DNA from 2 places in the Oceanobacillus iheyensis HTE831 genome. Region 2 is predicted to be linked to the other one. Evidence: riboswitches for the same ligand, from Rfam matches in the RefSeq annotation. Region 2 holds a riboswitch; the other holds the start of a gene.

Region 1 (8,757 bases), 970 kb from region 2:
CCCCATCATAGCTAACTTTCGGATGAAGTCTTTTAGTGTTGTTAATTTCATGGTCATATTCCGTGAAAGGTCGAACATCGGTCCAATAGTAGAAAAATGCATTTTTTCGTTTGTTTCTAGAGGAGTATCTTCTTGTTGTAGGTGTTGAAGTAGCATACTAAAAGCGCGAAAGAAATGATTAGGTTGGGCGTAAGTAATCGTCCCTTTACCTTGTTTATAAGAAATTGCTAAGCCATTGACTGCTTCTTCCTGCACACATGTAATGGTAATCTCTGCCCGCTCATCTAACGAAAAAGCATAACTTGCTTGTAACTCGCTTAACCCTTTCATGATTGCAGCACTGTCACCTGTTATAGTTAGATTCATATTCTATTACCTCCCTTTCTGTTCAATTATTTCATGAAACCTCCTAACCTATTTTTTATCAATCAAAATTTATTATTTCAAATTTTCAACATTTTCACAATAGATTTTTTGACATCAAGGTTATGGATGCATACCCTGGGGATTAAAAAAACTGTCCATAGCCTTCTCGTGAATCGTGATGAAGACTTCTGGACAGTATGTTTAAATTAGTTCATTCCAACACTCTCTACATGAAATTGTTCGTTTAATGATATCATTTCAAGTAATCCGAGTGCTGTTTCCGCACCTTTATTTCCAGCTTTCGTACCGGCTCTTTCTACAGCTTGCTCAATCGATTCCGTTGTTAGCACACCAAACAATACAGGTATGTTACTATTCATCCCTACTTGAGCTACTCCCTTAGAGACTTCATTACAAACATAATCATAATGTGTCGTTGCTCCGCGAATCACTGTTCCTAACGTTATTACTCCGTCGTATTTTTGAGAATGGACTGCGCGCTTGGTGATATAAGGAATCTCAAAAGCACCTGGAACCCAAATCACATCAATATTTTCCCTAGCTACGCCGTGACGAATAAGCATATCTTCTGCCCCAGATAATAGTTTCGAAGTAATAAATTCATTAAATCTACTTGTTACAATCGCTATCTTCTTGCCCTGTCCATTATAGTTGCCTTCATAAATTGTCATATGATCAAACTCCTTTAAGATTAATTTTCGATAGCTATTTCTTTTTCTCGATATTGAACGAGATCTTCTACTGTAATCAAGGTCAAATCCCAGTCTTTTGCAAGTGTTTCAAGCGCAGGATATCTTGCCATCGTCCCATCATCATTTAAAATTTCACAAATATATGCCGAAGGAATCGAATTGGATAGTCTAGCCAAATCAACAGCTGCTTCTGTGTGACCTCTACGTTCCAATACACCTGCATTTTTCGCGATTAGCGGAAACATATGACCCGGACGCTTGAAATCTGCCGCTTTTGATAATGGTTCAGCTAAAGCTCGTATCGTATCTGCACGATCAGCGGTAGATATCCCTGTAGAATTGGTATAATAATCAACACTAACCGTAAATTGAGTTCCATACGTATCCGTGTTGTTTGTAGCCATTGCATGTAAATCTAATTCCAGCGCTCGTTCTTCTGTGATAGGAACACAGATTAATCCTCGTCCGTATTTCGTCATAAAATTAACTTTTTCAGGCGTTACAAATTCGCTTAGCCCAACAAGATCTCCTTCTGCTTCTCGGTCCGCATCATCCGCAACAATAATCAACTTTCCGTTTCGTAAATCTTCGATCGCTTGCTCTATCTTGCTTAGCTCGTTCATATTTACCCTCCTTAAAATCCATTCTCTTGTAAAAAGGACTGTGATAAGGTTTGCTTATTTGCTTGAAGAATATATTTAGCAAGCATATCTGTCTCCATATTTACATAATCACCCACTCGACGTTGGGATAAAATCGACGCTTGTTGTGAATGAGGAATCAAACTAATCGTAAATGCATGACTGGATTTTTCTACAACCGTTAAACTCGTACCATCCAAGGTAATCGAACCTTTTGCAATTACTTCTTGCGCATATGGTTTCGGTAAAGTAAAACTCATGTAATATGCATTTTGGTCCTTCCATGTACGTTTCACGGTAACGGTAGAATCCACGTGCCCCGCAACGACATGTCCTTCAAACCGATCTGTTGCACGCATCGCCCTTTCCAAATTAACGGATGAACCAATACGCACATATTGAAGATTGGTCGATCGAAATGTTTCTGGCATAACATCAGCCGTAAATGTATCCTCGCCTACTTTTGTGGCAGTCAGACACACACCATTAACAGCCATACTGTCGCCAACGTTGTAATGCAGCAATTGAGCTTCCGTTGTATGAATGACAAGTTGAATTGTTTCGCGTCGTTTCTCTACATTCGTTACTTGCCCAATTGTTTGAACAACTCCAGTAAACAAATCATCAGCTCCTTTTATGAAATTTAATATCAGAAATGAATGTGATCTTTTAAAAAGGGGATTATAGTGATCTAGAGAGTAAGCAACTTCTAAATTCGTATTTGCAGAAGTAAGTGAGGACAAGTGAATAACATTCACTCCATATAAATAGCCCCGCAATATATAGATTGCGGGGCGTAGCTAACTCTAATAAACGATATGTGTAAAAATACGTAAATGTAAGACAGCTAGAAAAAACATCGTTTTCTCCACATCAAATAGATATACGTATCCATACAGCTATTCTTCTCCCATCCAGACTATTACTGTCGGCTCTAGATTCTCACTAGATCCACCGCATAAAAGCGGGTCACGGACTTCAAGTTCTGATGACTTGTCACCGCCGGTCGGGAATTACACCCTGCCCCGAAGAATACACTATTCAATTCTACATAAAAGTTTAGAACTTTCGATGTATAATGTCAAATGAAATTAATTAAGTACGTAGCTCGCCAATACAGTTTGAACTTCATAGATATTTAAGCTTTTGTTAAACTGCTTTTGGAAAGGCACAGAATTACCAGATATCCAGATTTTTAGTTCCGCATCTAAATCAAAACTTCCCGCTGTTTCAATACTAAAGTGAACGATATTTTTGTAAGGTATCGAATGAATTTCCATCTTTTTACCTGTTACACCTTGTTTATCTACTAGAATTAATCGCTTATTCGTAAAGATAAATAAATCGCGAATAAGTTTATACGTTCTCTCAATATTTTCTGATTCCGCTAAAACTTGCTGAAATTCTTCTTCAATCTTCCCGTTATCTACTTCGGATGCATTTCCCATAATACCATCAAAAAGACCCATGTAAATTCCTCCTAAATATTATTTATATAGGCAATTATACACTAAATTATAGTACATATAAAATATTTAAAATATTATATTTTTTATATAATATCCTGTTGCGTTATTTGATTTCCATTGCAGACGGATGCTTCTTAGCAGGCACAGCTTCAACTAATTAAGAAGATAAGGGCCCTCATTCGTGATACTTTCTTTCCTTTCCTAAACAAAAAAGCTTTTATTGTGATTTTTTCTCACAATAAAAGCTTTTTTAGTAATGCTGTCTATAAGAACATTTGTATGATTAAGCCAGTAATGAGCAGTATAATTGCCCCACCTAAGCGAGAGGAGATTTGAGCGAATGGCATTAATTCCATACGTTTGGAAGCTGATAATACTGCTACATCTCCCGTACCTCCCATGTTGGCCATACACAATCCACCTGTAATAGCTGCCTCAATTGGATAGAATCCTACGAGTTTACCGAGTAATCCTGCACCTAGGATTGCTCCTAATACCACCGCAAAGACAGTTAGAATATATTGAAGCGTTAATGCTTCGATTACTGTATTTAAATCAGTATACGCAACCCCGATTCCGAATAGAAGTGCTAATGTCCAGTTACTAGCTACGAACTGATACCACTGACTTGCTCCGTCTAAAACGGTTTGTGGTAAGATATTCGCAATTTTAGTTAAGGCTACTAAGATAATCATAATAGCATACGCATGAATGGGTAAGAAATCACCTAACACAGAACCGATCGTAAAGAAGGCAATTGCTGCAAGCAACCCTGCTCCCATTAATTTAATATCATATTTTTGTTCCTTCGTATCCTGAGTTACGCCTTCAATAATTTGTCCGTTCCCTGTTAAAGAAGGATATTTTTTCCCGATTAAATTTAGTATACTCGCTAAAACAATCGCAAAGACATTTCCTAATGCTAGCGCAGGTACTAACATGGAAATATAATAACTTGGACTATTACCTAATAGCTCTGAATAAATTTGACTCATCGGAACAGCACCTGCTCCCATGCCTCCACCCATAATAGGCAATGTTAAGACAAGAATTGCATCTTGGACCGTAAATCCTACAATGCTACCAATGATTGATGCTAAAATAACCGCACCGACGATTGCTCCGACGATGGGAACAAAGAAACGGATACCTACTTTTACTAATAGCTTGGAGCTCATTCCTAAAATACTTCCAGTAATAAGTGCTGCAATATAAAAATCAAGAAAACCGCCTGTTGTCATAAAGTCGGTAACACCCGTTACCACATACTCTGGCAATATACCGCTATACACCATAAATGCGGAACCAAATATCGCCACAATTGCTCCTCCGCCTAGAAAAGTACGTACAATAGGTGTTCTATCTCCTACGAAACCTAGTAGTTCACCGATAACAATCATAACAAGTAAACTACCAATCATACCTGCTGGAAGACTACCAGAATAGATAGCAATAATCGTTATTGCTGAAAATAGTAGAAACCATAAAACCGGCATTCCAAATATTTTCACTCCGGACTGTGGAAGGGAAACTGTATTATCTTTTGTTGTATTCGTTTTCATTTCTGTAGATTCTTTCATTTTGTTCACCTTTCTCTTTCGGTTTTATTTTTGAAGAGCCTTCCTCAAAATTAGAAGGAAGGCTCTTCCCCCTCTTACATTAACTTACAGAGCTTGTTTCCTTTTTCTGTTGGATAGCACTCGACATAACAGCTTGTGCAACACGTTCACCTGCTCGCTCATCCAAGGCATTTGGGATAACTTTATCTTTAGAAATCTCTTCATCTGATAATACATCTGCAATCCCATAAGCTGCAGCTACCTTCATTTCGGTTGTAATATCCCTTGCTCCCGCATCAATTGCTCCTCGGAATATCCCTGGAAATGCAAGTAAGTTATTGACCTGATTCGGATAATCCGAACGGCCCGTTGCTACTACTGCTGCACCAGCTTCCAATGCCTCTTCTGGGTAGATTTCTGGAATTGGATTCGCTAGCGCAAAAATAATTGGATCCTTCGCCATTGTTTGAATATGTTCTTTCTTTAATGCTCCAGGACCAGATACACCGATAAATACATCTGCTTCTGTAATCGCATCTTTCAACGTGCCACGAACATTATCTTTATTTGTTACTTCTGCCATTTCTACCTGCATTGGATTTAACCAATCTTCGCCTTTTGCTACCACGCCTTCTAAGCTTACTAACGTAATATTAGTTAATCCCGCATGATAGAGTAGCTTCGCTATTGCAATTCCTGCTGCACCAGCACCATTAATGACAATTTTAATAGGGCGATTCTGTTTGTTTACCACTTTTAAAGCATTCGTTAATGCTGCTAGTACAACAATTGCAGTTCCATGCTGGTCATCATGGAATACGGGAATATCTAATTCCTCTTTCAGACGTTTTTCGATTTCAAAACAACGAGGAGCTGCAATATCTTCAAGATTAATCCCTGCAAACGTTGGTCCCATTGCTTTTACAATATTTACAATTTCATCTACATCCGTCGTATCTAAACAAATAGGAAATCCATCAATATTAGCGAATTTCTTAAACAATAGTGCTTTTCCTTCCATTACAGGCATTGCTGCTTTTGGTCCAATATTTCCCAGACCAAGTACTGCTGTACCGTCTGTTACAATCCCTACCATATTCCCACGAGATGTAAGTGTATTGATTTTGTTCGGGTCATCGGCAATTTGTTTACATACATCCGCTACTCCAGGTGTATACACAAGACTTAAATCGTCTTCCGTATTGATTTCCATTTTCCCTGTGATTTCTAACTTTCCTTTATGCTTATAATGAAGTTCAATTGCTTCATCTTTTAAATTTTTATATACCACAATAATTACCCCCACCGTAATCGCTTTCAATTCGATTTCTTTTTTATTATAAATAGTTGACAAAAAATTGAACGGTTTTGAAACTATTAAAAGAGTTTTGAAATTAAAAAAAGCAGCTAATTATGTATTAGCTGCTGATATACGGGTATAAGTGATGATCATTTTCTCTTTTGTATTGGTACGAATAGACAGGTCGCCCTATTCCATACGTCATCTTCTCTTCGACCCAATCAATATCTACTAAAAACTTTAAATATTTACGGATAGAAACACGAGAAATATTGGTTTGCTCTGCTAATTCATCTGTGGAGAAAAATACGCCGTGCTGACGTCTGATTTCAGATACAATCACTTGTAACGTTGACTCTGTCAGACCTTTTGGCAATATTTTTTCTGGTTCACCAGCTTCTTCTTCCGCATGCATAAACTTGTCCAATTCCTTTTGCGTCATTACCTCTTTATCCAATAATAATTCATGTTTTTCTTTATAAGCAAGTAGGGATTGTTCTAATCGCTCAAATTCAAATGGTTTAATCAAATAATCTACAGCACCAAATCGCAGGGCTTGCTGTATTCGTTCTTTGTCTGATGCGGCCGTTATTAATATTACATCGACCTCTATGCCCACACTTCGAATATGAGATAGGAGCGCTAATCCATTTTCATCTGGCATATATACATCAAGCAATAATAACTCAACCGTTTGCTGTTCCATGGTTGCCTTCGCTTCCGCTGTGTTGGTTGCGATCGCTGTTACTTCGAATCCATCGATAAGCTGTATATATCTTTTATTAAATTCCGCTACCATTGGATCATCTTCTACAATTAGTACCCGAATCATTGTATATCTCTCCTTATCTGATAAGGAACTTCGACTTCAAAAATAGTTCCAGCTTCAAGTGTTTCAAAACGCAAGGATCCACCCAACGTCTCTACACTCTGTCTTACTAAATATAAACCATAGCCCCGGTTATTTCCTTTGGTGGAGTAGCCTTTTTGAAACATCTGTTGCTGTATATGTTCATCTATGCCAATACCATAATCTTGAATCCCTATATAGAGCCAATCATTCTTATAGCTTACATACATATCGATTGTACGGTTTTCTTTCGATTTTATTGCATCAATTGCATTATCTGTGAGATTTCCAATAATGGTAATTAATTTATGGACAACTTGATTATCGGCAGATGCAGGTATTTCTTCTGCGACATCAATTTGCAGATTAACATCTCTTTCTCTCGCATCGCTTAATTTACCTAGGAGAAACCCTGCCAATATCGAGTCTTTTACATTTTTGACAACATGATTTAGCTCATCATTACGCTGATTAACAATTTGTTTAATATAATCGTCTAATTCATCGTAACTTTTTGTCGTTACCATGCCATTAATCACATGCAATTTGTTCATAAATTCATGAGACTGTGCACGTAATGCCTCGGCATACAGCTTTACCCCTGATAATTGTTTGGCTAATTGTTTTAGTTCTGTTAAATCTCTAAAAGTGGAAATAGCACCTACCACTTCATCATTTACTATAATAGGCATTCGATTTGCCAAAATAGTCACGCCGTTTATTTTCTGTTCAACATCCATCTCGGGCTGTTTGCTTTTTAAAATATCCTCTAAATGCGAGTGAGGAAGAACCTCTTCTACGTTTTTACCAACAGGGGATTCGGTAATTCCTGCTTTTTCAAAAACTTTCATTGCGGCTTTATTTACAATCGTTATTTTATGGTCCTTATCGATGGTTATGATGCCTTCTCTTGCTGACTCTAACGTAGCGCTTCTTTCTTTTAGCAATTTAGCAATTTGAAACGGCTCTAAACCAAATAAAATCCGCTTAATATAACGGGCAATAAACCATGCTCCTAAGATGCCAATAATTAAACCAACAATCGAGCTAATTAGATTGCTGATATGATTGTTATTGATGACATCATCAATTTCTTGTAGGGATATCCCCACCGACACTGCACCAATTTGTTCGCCCTCTTCATTAAATATTGGGGAGAAAGCGCGCAATGAGTCACCAAGCGTCCCCTCAGATATGGAAATATGCTCGATACCTTGTTCTAATACGGTATCTTCATCCCCTCCTACAAAAGGCTTTCCAATTAACTCCGGGTTCGGATGTGACTTACGTATACCATCCATATCCATAACTACAATAAATGTTAAATCCGTATAGCGACTTATTTCATTCGTATATTCTTGTATATATTTCTCTTCATCTTTATTTTGTAGCCCATTAATTACCCATTCGGACTTGGCCATTGTTCGAGAAATAATTACTGCCTTTTCCTCAATATTTTCTTTTAGCCGTTCACCGGTTGCATAATTTATTAATAAATCATTGGTAATAAGAACAATAATAACTACTAAACAAACAAGCGTTGTTATCAATATGCTTAGACGTGTTTTTTTCTTACCCATCGATATTTCCTCCAAGATTATTGTCACTTTATCCTACCACAGAAAATTAATTTAGCGAGACATGTTAGCAAATTAGCGTCGGTTCCTTCCACTGATTGTATCCCGAATGGTACTACTCGGTAAAAAATGAAATCCTAGTCTCGAGGCAACCTGTAGTAGAAGGCATGGAAAGTTGGTGGTGAAGAAGCATGGGGATGGCAAAAGAATTGGAGTAGAACAAATGGTAGGATGGTGGTGTGGCGACAGGAGGGGGCTGGAGGGGCTGGAGGGACTGACGCT
Region 2 (8,757 bases):
GCTCAATGCAATCAAAAGATACATCAAACATAAAACAATTATTAAATGAACGTGAAGGATTTCATGTTTGGTGGCGACTACTTCGACCACACACTTTAACCGCATCATTTGTCCCAGTTTTTGTAGGTACAATGATTGCATTTAATGAAGGTGCCATTAACTGGTGGATTTTTACAGCGATGTTAATAGCTTCTCTATTAATTCAATCAGCAACTAATATGTTTAATGAGTATTATGACTTTGTTCGAGGATTAGATAATGACCAATCTGTGGGAATTGGGGGATCAATTGTACGAGATGGGCTAAAACCAAAACATATTCGAAATTTAGCATTTTTATTTTACGGAATATCAGTTTTACTTGGAATATACATTTGCATGATGTCTAGTTGGTGGATTGCAATTATTGGTTTATTTTGTATGTTAATTGGTTATTTATATACTGGAGGCCCTATTCCAATTTCATATACTCCATTTGGAGAATTATTTTCAGGAGTATTAATGGGATCAGTAATCATCGGTATTACTTATTATATCCAAACTGAAACGATATCTACAGAAATGATTTGGATTTCAATCCCAATTACAATATTTATTGGCTGTATAAATTTTGCTAATAATATCCGAGATCGTGAAGGGGATAAACGTGGTGGCAGAAAAACGATTGCAGTATTGATTGGAAAAGAAAGATCGGTTGCGCTACTTGGAACTTTAATCGCGTTGGCGTACATTATGACCTTATTGTATATCTTAATTGGATTCCTTCCAATTTGGTCTTTCATCACTTTCTTGAGTATTCCAAAAGCATATGGAATAATTAAGAAATTCCAAGGGAAGAAAACATCACTTGAAATGATGCCGGCGATGGGTGCTACTGCAAAAACAAACACTATGTATGGAATGTTATTAGGGCTGTCACTACTTATAACAGCATTGTTATAACTTTGAAAGGATGGAACTATGACAAATAAATTAAGTAAAGATAAGCTAAATTATTTTAAAGAGAAATTACAACAAATGAAAGAGGAATTAGAAGATAAACGGAACATCAATTCAAACTCTGACGAACTTGCGGATTACGATAATCATCCAGCAGATATGGGTACAGAACAATTTGAACAACAACGAGACGCTGGTCTTAACCTAATGAGAGAAAATCAATTAAAGGAAATTGAAGATGCACTGCAAAAAATTGAAGATGGCACATATGGGATAAGTGAAAAATCAGGTGAGCCTATTCCTGAAGAGCGTTTAGAAGTATTGCCTACTGCCCGTCTTTTAGTATCAGAGGAAGAAGAAAACAATGAATAATCGCTATGCATGCAATAGAAATCAAACTGCACAACATTCGGATTTAGGAAGATGATTCATCTAAAAAAACTTCGCTACCAATTTGATAGCGAAGCTTTTTTTATTTTAAAGAAAATCTAGTTTGTTGTTGCTGCAGCCATGCATGTAATTTCATAAATAACGGGATAAACAATACCGCAATAAACACACCTTTTATCATATTAAATGGTAGTACACCTGCAATTACAGATACCCACTTCACTTGATTTGACATTTCCCATCCCATAAACCAACCATACGCTGGTAAAATTAGATAGTAATTTAGAATACTCATTCCAACTGCCATCACAATCGTTCCAAATACTAATCCCGTGATTAAGCCTTTTACACCTTTCATTCGATGATAGATCATAGAAACTGGTACAACTAACATTACACCTGCAATAAAATTAGACAGAACACCAATCGGGTCCCCAGACCCAGAAACTGCCAGGTATAATATATTTTTAAAACCAACTACTACAATTCCAGCTATAGGTGAAAAAATCAATGAAGCTATCAAAGCAGGAACATCACTAAAGTCTACTTTTAAATATGGTGTAGGTAAAAATGGTAAAGGGAAGTTAATAAAGAATAGCACTAACGAAATTGTACTTAATAACGCAATGATGATTAATTTTAATAAATTGTTTCTTTTTGATTTTTGCATTATTTCTCCTCCATCAGTTCATTCGATTCCTATCTTGTGATGAAGGACGATTAACCGTTTGTATTACAATTAATAAAACCCTAGAGCGAGGCCCTAGGGTTTGAATACATCGTCAAAAATGCACACAAAAAATGTGTAACACAAACATGATCGACATCTTCTCCCATCCAGACTATAACTGTCGGTACTGGAATTTAACCAGATCAACCACAATATGTATGCAGCTCGCGGACTTTACCGCCGGTCGGGAATTGCACCCTGCCCCGAAGATTGGAATCGAATATTTATTTGTTAGAAATAATTATACATTTACATTGACTTTTTGGCAAGTCAATTACTATTTTCTGATGAAGTCAATAACAATGCTACCGTCAATGCTGAAATACCTGCGGATAGCTTACCAATTATCATTGCAGTCACCATGGATGATTCTATACCTGCAACAAAACCTAAATGTCCTCCAAATACAAATGCACCACTCACAGCAAAAGCCACATTTATAACCTTTCCACGTTCATTCATTTGCGGTACTAATGCTAACATTGGTATGACATGTGCTACAGATGCTATTAGGCCTGCCGTAGAAGCTGAATTTATTCGTAAACGATGACCAATCTTTTCTAAATGTTTCGATGCAAGTTTTGTAATTGCTGCTACAAGTGGAAAGGCTCCAGCTAATACAATAGCGATTAATCCAACAATTTGAATCCCATCCTCTAAAGGGGCTAATCCCGGGATAACAGTGATTTCAGTAATGGTTTCAATGCCGATTGCGATTAATCCAATTAATGCAATGGTTGTTACTATTTTACCTAACCAAAAAAATAGTTTAATCATCTTGTCAGCAAATAATAGTAGTCCTATTAAAATACTAATCGAAAACACGATTGGAATTACAAGATTTCGAACCATCATCGACCAGTCAAACCCAGCATAAAAACCTCCAATAAGACAACCAATGGGGATCGTACTAATCCCAATCATAATTCCCTTCGCAAAATACGAATGATCTTGTTTCGTGATCATGGTAAGTGCAACTGGTATGGTAAATGAAATCGTAGGACCGAGCATAGTACCTAAAAATACCCAAGCAAATAAAGCTGCTTCATTGCTTTCAGCCATTTGTTCTGCAAGCGCTTGTCCTCCCATATCTAATGCCAATATTGTATTCGCAAAAGTAGATGGGTCTGCCCCGATCCATGTGTATAAAGGTGTTACAATTGGAGTCAATACATTAGCAATTACTGGAGCTAAAGAAACAATCCCTACTATTACTAATGCTAACGTTCCCATAGATGTAATTCCTTCTTGAAATTTTTCTCCCAAGCCTAAGCGATTTCCAGCTACATAATCCATTCCACCAACTAATAAAAATAAAGCTAATATTAACATTATAATTTCGTTTATATTCATACTTTACCCCTTATGTATATCCATAAAAAAATGATTGAACTATACTCTGCTTACACTATATCAAAAATAGATTAAACAATATATAAATCAATTTCATAAAAGATAGTTTATGTAAAATTCCAGAAGGACGCTTATTAGCAATTAAAAAGTCTGCAGGAAAGGAATTGCTTCCTCTCCTACAGACTCCTTTTTTGTAAAACAAGCGATGCGATTACTATTCTTCTAGATTAATAAATAGTTTTCCTTCAGCTTGTTCTCTTGTTTCATTACCAAAGCTATCTTTTGCAATAACTTCAATAACTGCACCATCTGCAACTACATTACTAGTAGCTGTCCAGTATCCAACATATTTACCTTCCGAAACTTCCATCATTGGAAGTTCAGTTGCATTCGTAAGCCCAAGGTTTGTTAATGGCATATGAATAACATAGGTTGCACGTAAACCTGGTTCAGCTTCAAACTCAATTTTAACACTTTCCCCTGCATTAAGATGAACATCCTCTGTTGGAGTTACATTTTCAATTTCAGGAGCGGTATAATCCACTTCTAGAGTGACAGATTCAGTCGTTGTATTGCCAGCCACATCAGCTGCAACAACTTCTATTGTATTTTCACCCTCATCAAGTAAAATACGTTTAGAATAAGCACCATCTTCTACAGATGCTTGTTGCCCATTAACTTCGACATAGTCTAGGTTTTCATCTACTACTGTACCTTCTACGGTTACCGTTTCACGATTTGTCTTATCCCCATCTGAAGGATTATCAATCGTTAGCTCAGGTGATTCAGTATCTAGCGTAACCGTTACACTATCCGATTCACCAACAACGACATCATTCATAATAGATTGAGCTTGAATTTCGTTAGCACCTTCCGTTAAATCAAATGGAATAGAGAACTCTCCACTATCTCCAACTTCTACAGAGCCAACTTCTTCTCCATTATTCAATAATTGTAAAGTTGTTGTAGGCGAAGCTGTTCCTTCAACAGTTAATTCTGTTTCATTTGTAATATAATCTTCTGCAGGAGTAGTTATAACCGGGTCATCTACACCGTAAGCTACTCGAGCTCGAATCATATAGTTCCCCTCAGCCTCAGGTGATGGAGACCATGCTCCTGCCACACTTTGGTAGCTTCTCCCTGCATAAGGACCATCCTCATCGGTTGCAAGTCCTGGGACATTAGGATTTACTCCCGTTTGAACATATACCATATAGAAGTCTCCTTCTACTTGGATTGCATGTTCAGATAAATCTACTACAGTCCATTCATCAAGGCTTCGGATTGCTTCTGCGTCTACTGGACCAGCAATTCTTTCACCTGGAGTACCATCTGGACCACTCGCATCCCATACCTCAACTGCAAATTCAGTTCCGCCTGGATTTGGCCAGTCTGTACCATGGAATTGGAACACACCATCCGTAACAACTGCAGAATCTTTACCTTCTTCTAAAGACATTTTTACTGCCCATTTGTTTCCGGCATCGTAATAAGCACGAGCATTCTCAGCAGTTCCATCATCATAACCAATTTCTCCACCTGGAACGGTATAGAATGGTTCTAATGAGATATTTACTTCAGCATCTTGACCATCTAGATCAACCTCAGTTTCTGTTGCATGGTAACCTGAAGCTAATACTTTTAACGTATACGTACCTTCATAAGCAGTAAGCGAGAAGTTACCATCTGCATCCGTTTCAACAGGTGTAATGTTGGCATCTTCTACTAAAATTACCGTAGCGCCTTCTACGGCTTCACCAGTATCTTCATCTGTTACAGATCCAGTAACAGTATATTGATCGATTTCTTCTAGTGTAAAATCAGCTGTTGTAGATGCATCATCTTCAATAGATACAGATTGTTCTTCAGAATGGAAGCCATATGCTTCTGCAACTGCAGTAAAGTCACCAGCAGCATGCATAATTGAATAAGAGCCGTTTGCTGGATCTGTATTCACTGATCTGCCTGATTCCAAAATACTTACTGTTGCACCAATTGGTAATAATGTTGGATGAATTGCTTCTTGTTTGTTATCCTTTTCAACTATTGGCATAGCAGGTGTGATTTTATTTGGATCAACTTTTTCTTTCTTCGTTACATCTTTCTCAACTGCAACGTTCGATTGTTTCTGATCAATTGTTAATGCATTGGATCCTTTGACTTCTTTTAACCCAACTGTATTGGAAAGAGAAGTATCCGATAATCCAACATCATCAATATACCAACCATCTCTTACTACACTTCCATCTGTATCAAGATTGAAGCCGATATAAACTCGTTGTCCACTATATTCTGATAAATCCAACTCTACTTGTTGCCAACCATCAGACACATTTGTGATACGCAATAATTGAGTCCAGTTTTCTTGATCAGTAGAAATAAATACATGACCGAAATCCCAGTTATTTTCGATATTAAACCAGTGTTGGAACTGTAAATACGATTCACCATCAGGTAAATCTATTGGTGGCATTACTAACGTACTATTTTCATTGCTAGTATATTGACCTTCTGTATTTGTTGCAAATACATTATCTCCTGAAAGAGCTTCTCCAGGTCCAGAAGTAGGTTCTCCTCTGTTCCAACTAGCATTTTCACCAGTTACAAGCCATCCAGCTGGATTGGACTCAAAATCAGTGAAATACCCCACTCCAATACCAGGTAAAACCGTCAACGAATATTCATCTGTCGTTACTTCATTTCCTCCAAAATCATTGATAACAAACTGATAAGAGAATGAATCGCCAGTAATACTATCACCAGGAATAGTTACCGCATACTCTCCAGATTTGTAATCACCAGACACTCTTTCTGCTGTTAATGTTTCATCCCCAAATTCAACTTCAACTGATGAGACACTGATATTATCTGAAACATTAATCGTTAATGGTAAATCCATTCCTTCGTACGTTTCTACCGGAGCTTCGTGCTCGTAAGTAGGAGCTTCACTATCTTCTCCTTCTTTTGTAACTTGTCCTTCAAGTGTACCAAGTCCAGAAACTACAGAAGAGACAGCATCATAAGCATTTACTAGCCCATGCCCATACCCCATATTTGGCGATTCTGAGAAGTTTCCATCCGTAAGCGGTTGTGCAGTATTTATAAGAATCTCCTCTATATCATCTACGGACAAGCTTGGGTCTGCTTGTATTAATAAAGCAATTGCACCAGAAACTGCTGGACCTGCCATCGAGGTTCCATTCCATCCACCTTCATATCCGCCACCAGGTACCGAAGAACGGATATTTACACCAGGTGCTGAAATGTCAGGCTTAATATCTCCTTCATATGGAGATGGCCCTTGTAATGAAAAGGATGCTAAGCCATCATTAATATCCGTTGCACCCGTCGCAAAAGACTCTGGATAGTTAGCTGGAACAGCAATAGATCCCGGTCCACCAGGATTAAATAATGTCGTATTACCAGCTGAGAATTCAGGGAAGATCTCTGCTGCTCTCCATGCAATGACAACATCGCGATACCATTCATCTAATCCAGGTCCGCCACCCCAAGAGTTATTGACAACATCAGGTGCCATCGATGCATCTCCACCAGGAGCAAGAATCCACTCTGCAGCATCTAACAGATCCGCATCTGTACCACCAGCTGCAGTAAACGCCTTAACAGAGAGCCATTGAGCACCTGGAGCCACCCCTATTTGGTTCGCACCATCTGGTTCACTACCAACCATCGTTCCTGTTACATGGGTACCATGTCCATCATCATCATATGGAATTTCTTCACCAGCTGTTGCATCATACCAGCTATACGTATGATCTACTTCACCAGTAGCTGGATTATAACCACGATATTTTTCTGCTAAAGCAGGGTGGTCAAATTGTGCACCAGTATCAATACTAGCTACAACAACTCCAGAACCATCAAATCCCATATTCCACGTAGCTGGAGCACCAACTCTTTCTACGTTCCATTCCACATTTGCTACATCTGATTTTGGTGTTTCAGCATCTTTATCTACAGTTGTATACAGCTCCCGTGTTTCGTTTGGAAGTATCTTTTCTACTTCTGCAAATGTAGCAACTTTTTCTGCAACTTTTTTCGTTGCTGTTACCGCAATACCATTAACAATATGATAAGATTTGAGATCTTTTGCATTCCCTTTATCAATTTCCGCCTCTAAATATTCAATGACTTCTGCTTGGGAATCAATTGAAGTAGCTTTCAACTCTGAAATTACTGCAGAGCGTTGGATATGCTCCAATTTAGCCGCTGATAAACTTGCTTTTTCTGCAGTACTTCTTGCTTCTTTCGCAACACTTTCCACATCTGCTTTTTCATTGAATTTAACAAGAAATGTTACTTTCTCATCTTCTTTAAAATTATTCATCAAGCGCTCACTGACTTTAGCTTCAGTAACCTGATTTGAATCATTTAAAGAAACACTTGTTTTTCCGCTTTCTGCAAAAGATAGTCCAGGTGTAACCAAAGATAACGTCATTGCTACTGTAGCAACAAGGCTAAATGCTTTTGTCTGACGCCTTTTCTTTTTTCTCAAATCTTTTCCTCCCCTCATTTTTAGAACAAGCTGCATAAAATCGACGGATAGTTTAAAAAACAACAATGCCCCCTTTTTCTAAAATTGTCGATAATATACGTGTTTTCGTTAAGTGGTTCTTGCTGTTAATGCAAGTATAGTAAATGAAAGGAGTGATTTTTGTCGATTGAAGTCGAACTAAATCAGAATATTCTAAATTGATAGAAATGTAGGATTTTTTCACTGGGAATTACATAGACTTTTTAACTATAAGTAGACAGAAACCCTTACTCTACTTGTCAACAAAGAAATTAAAGATTACAAAAATGAAACAGAGGTACCAAGTAATGTTACATTTCAATGTAATATTTTTCTAAAAAGCAGAAATTTAATTAAAAAGTAACAGATTTTACACTTAAAATTAAGACGAATTCAGTATATTAAAGGACTAAATATTGTTTTGTAGTACCTTATATTCACTGAATAAATTTTTAAAATTACTTTATAAATAGATGTCACACCAGTTTGTTTTACAAATAATTACAAATTATTTCTGAAATATATCATTATTATTAAGAAATTAAAAAAACTCCCTTCCAAAGAGTGTATTACATCTACTTCGGAAGAGAGTAAATTTTTTTATTTTGTTATTACCAATTAATCTTCTAATGGATTTAGACTTTCCTTACCTGAAAGATTAGTTAACATGGTTACCATTAGCTGCACTTCTTCTTCCATATCCTGTTTACTCGCGGTTTCCACAGGTGAATGCATATAACGTAATGGTAATGAGACTAATGATACAGGAACACCTTTACCAGTAAGTCGCATTCTGTCAGCGTCAGTCCCTG

What was found. A riboswitch is a leader RNA that binds a small molecule or an ion and turns the genes downstream of it on or off. The one in region 2 is predicted to bind FMN.
Region 1: another riboswitch for FMN. It lies ahead of OB_RS16385 (riboflavin synthase); the one in region 2 lies ahead of OB_RS11980 (ECF transporter S component).

What each region holds. Positions count from the first base shown of each region.
Region 1 is NC_004193.1:3,345,683-3,354,439, forward strand. It holds gene OB_RS16370 (beta-N-acetylhexosaminidase) at 1-366, opposite strand, end outside; gene ribE (6,7-dimethyl-8-ribityllumazine synthase) at 573-1,058, opposite strand; gene ribB (3,4-dihydroxy-2-butanone-4-phosphate synthase) at 1,079-1,702, opposite strand; gene OB_RS16385 (riboflavin synthase) at 1,714-2,340, opposite strand; FMN riboswitch at 2,619-2,757, opposite strand; gene OB_RS16390 (PH domain-containing protein) at 2,812-3,189, opposite strand; gene OB_RS16395 (2-hydroxycarboxylate transporter family protein) at 3,453-4,769, opposite strand; gene OB_RS16400 (NAD(P)-dependent malic enzyme) at 4,849-6,039, opposite strand; gene OB_RS16405 (response regulator) at 6,167-6,880, opposite strand; gene OB_RS16410 (sensor histidine kinase) at 6,877-8,478, opposite strand.
Region 2 is NC_004193.1:2,378,582-2,387,338, forward strand. It holds gene OB_RS11970 (1,4-dihydroxy-2-naphthoate polyprenyltransferase) at 6-941, shown strand; gene OB_RS11975 (hypothetical protein) at 960-1,310, shown strand; gene OB_RS11980 (ECF transporter S component) at 1,411-1,998, opposite strand; FMN riboswitch at 2,150-2,273, opposite strand; gene eutH (ethanolamine utilization protein EutH) at 2,329-3,411, opposite strand; gene OB_RS11990 (S8 family serine peptidase) at 3,626-7,945, opposite strand; gene OB_RS11995 (M20/M25/M40 family metallo-hydrolase) at 8,564-8,757, opposite strand, start outside.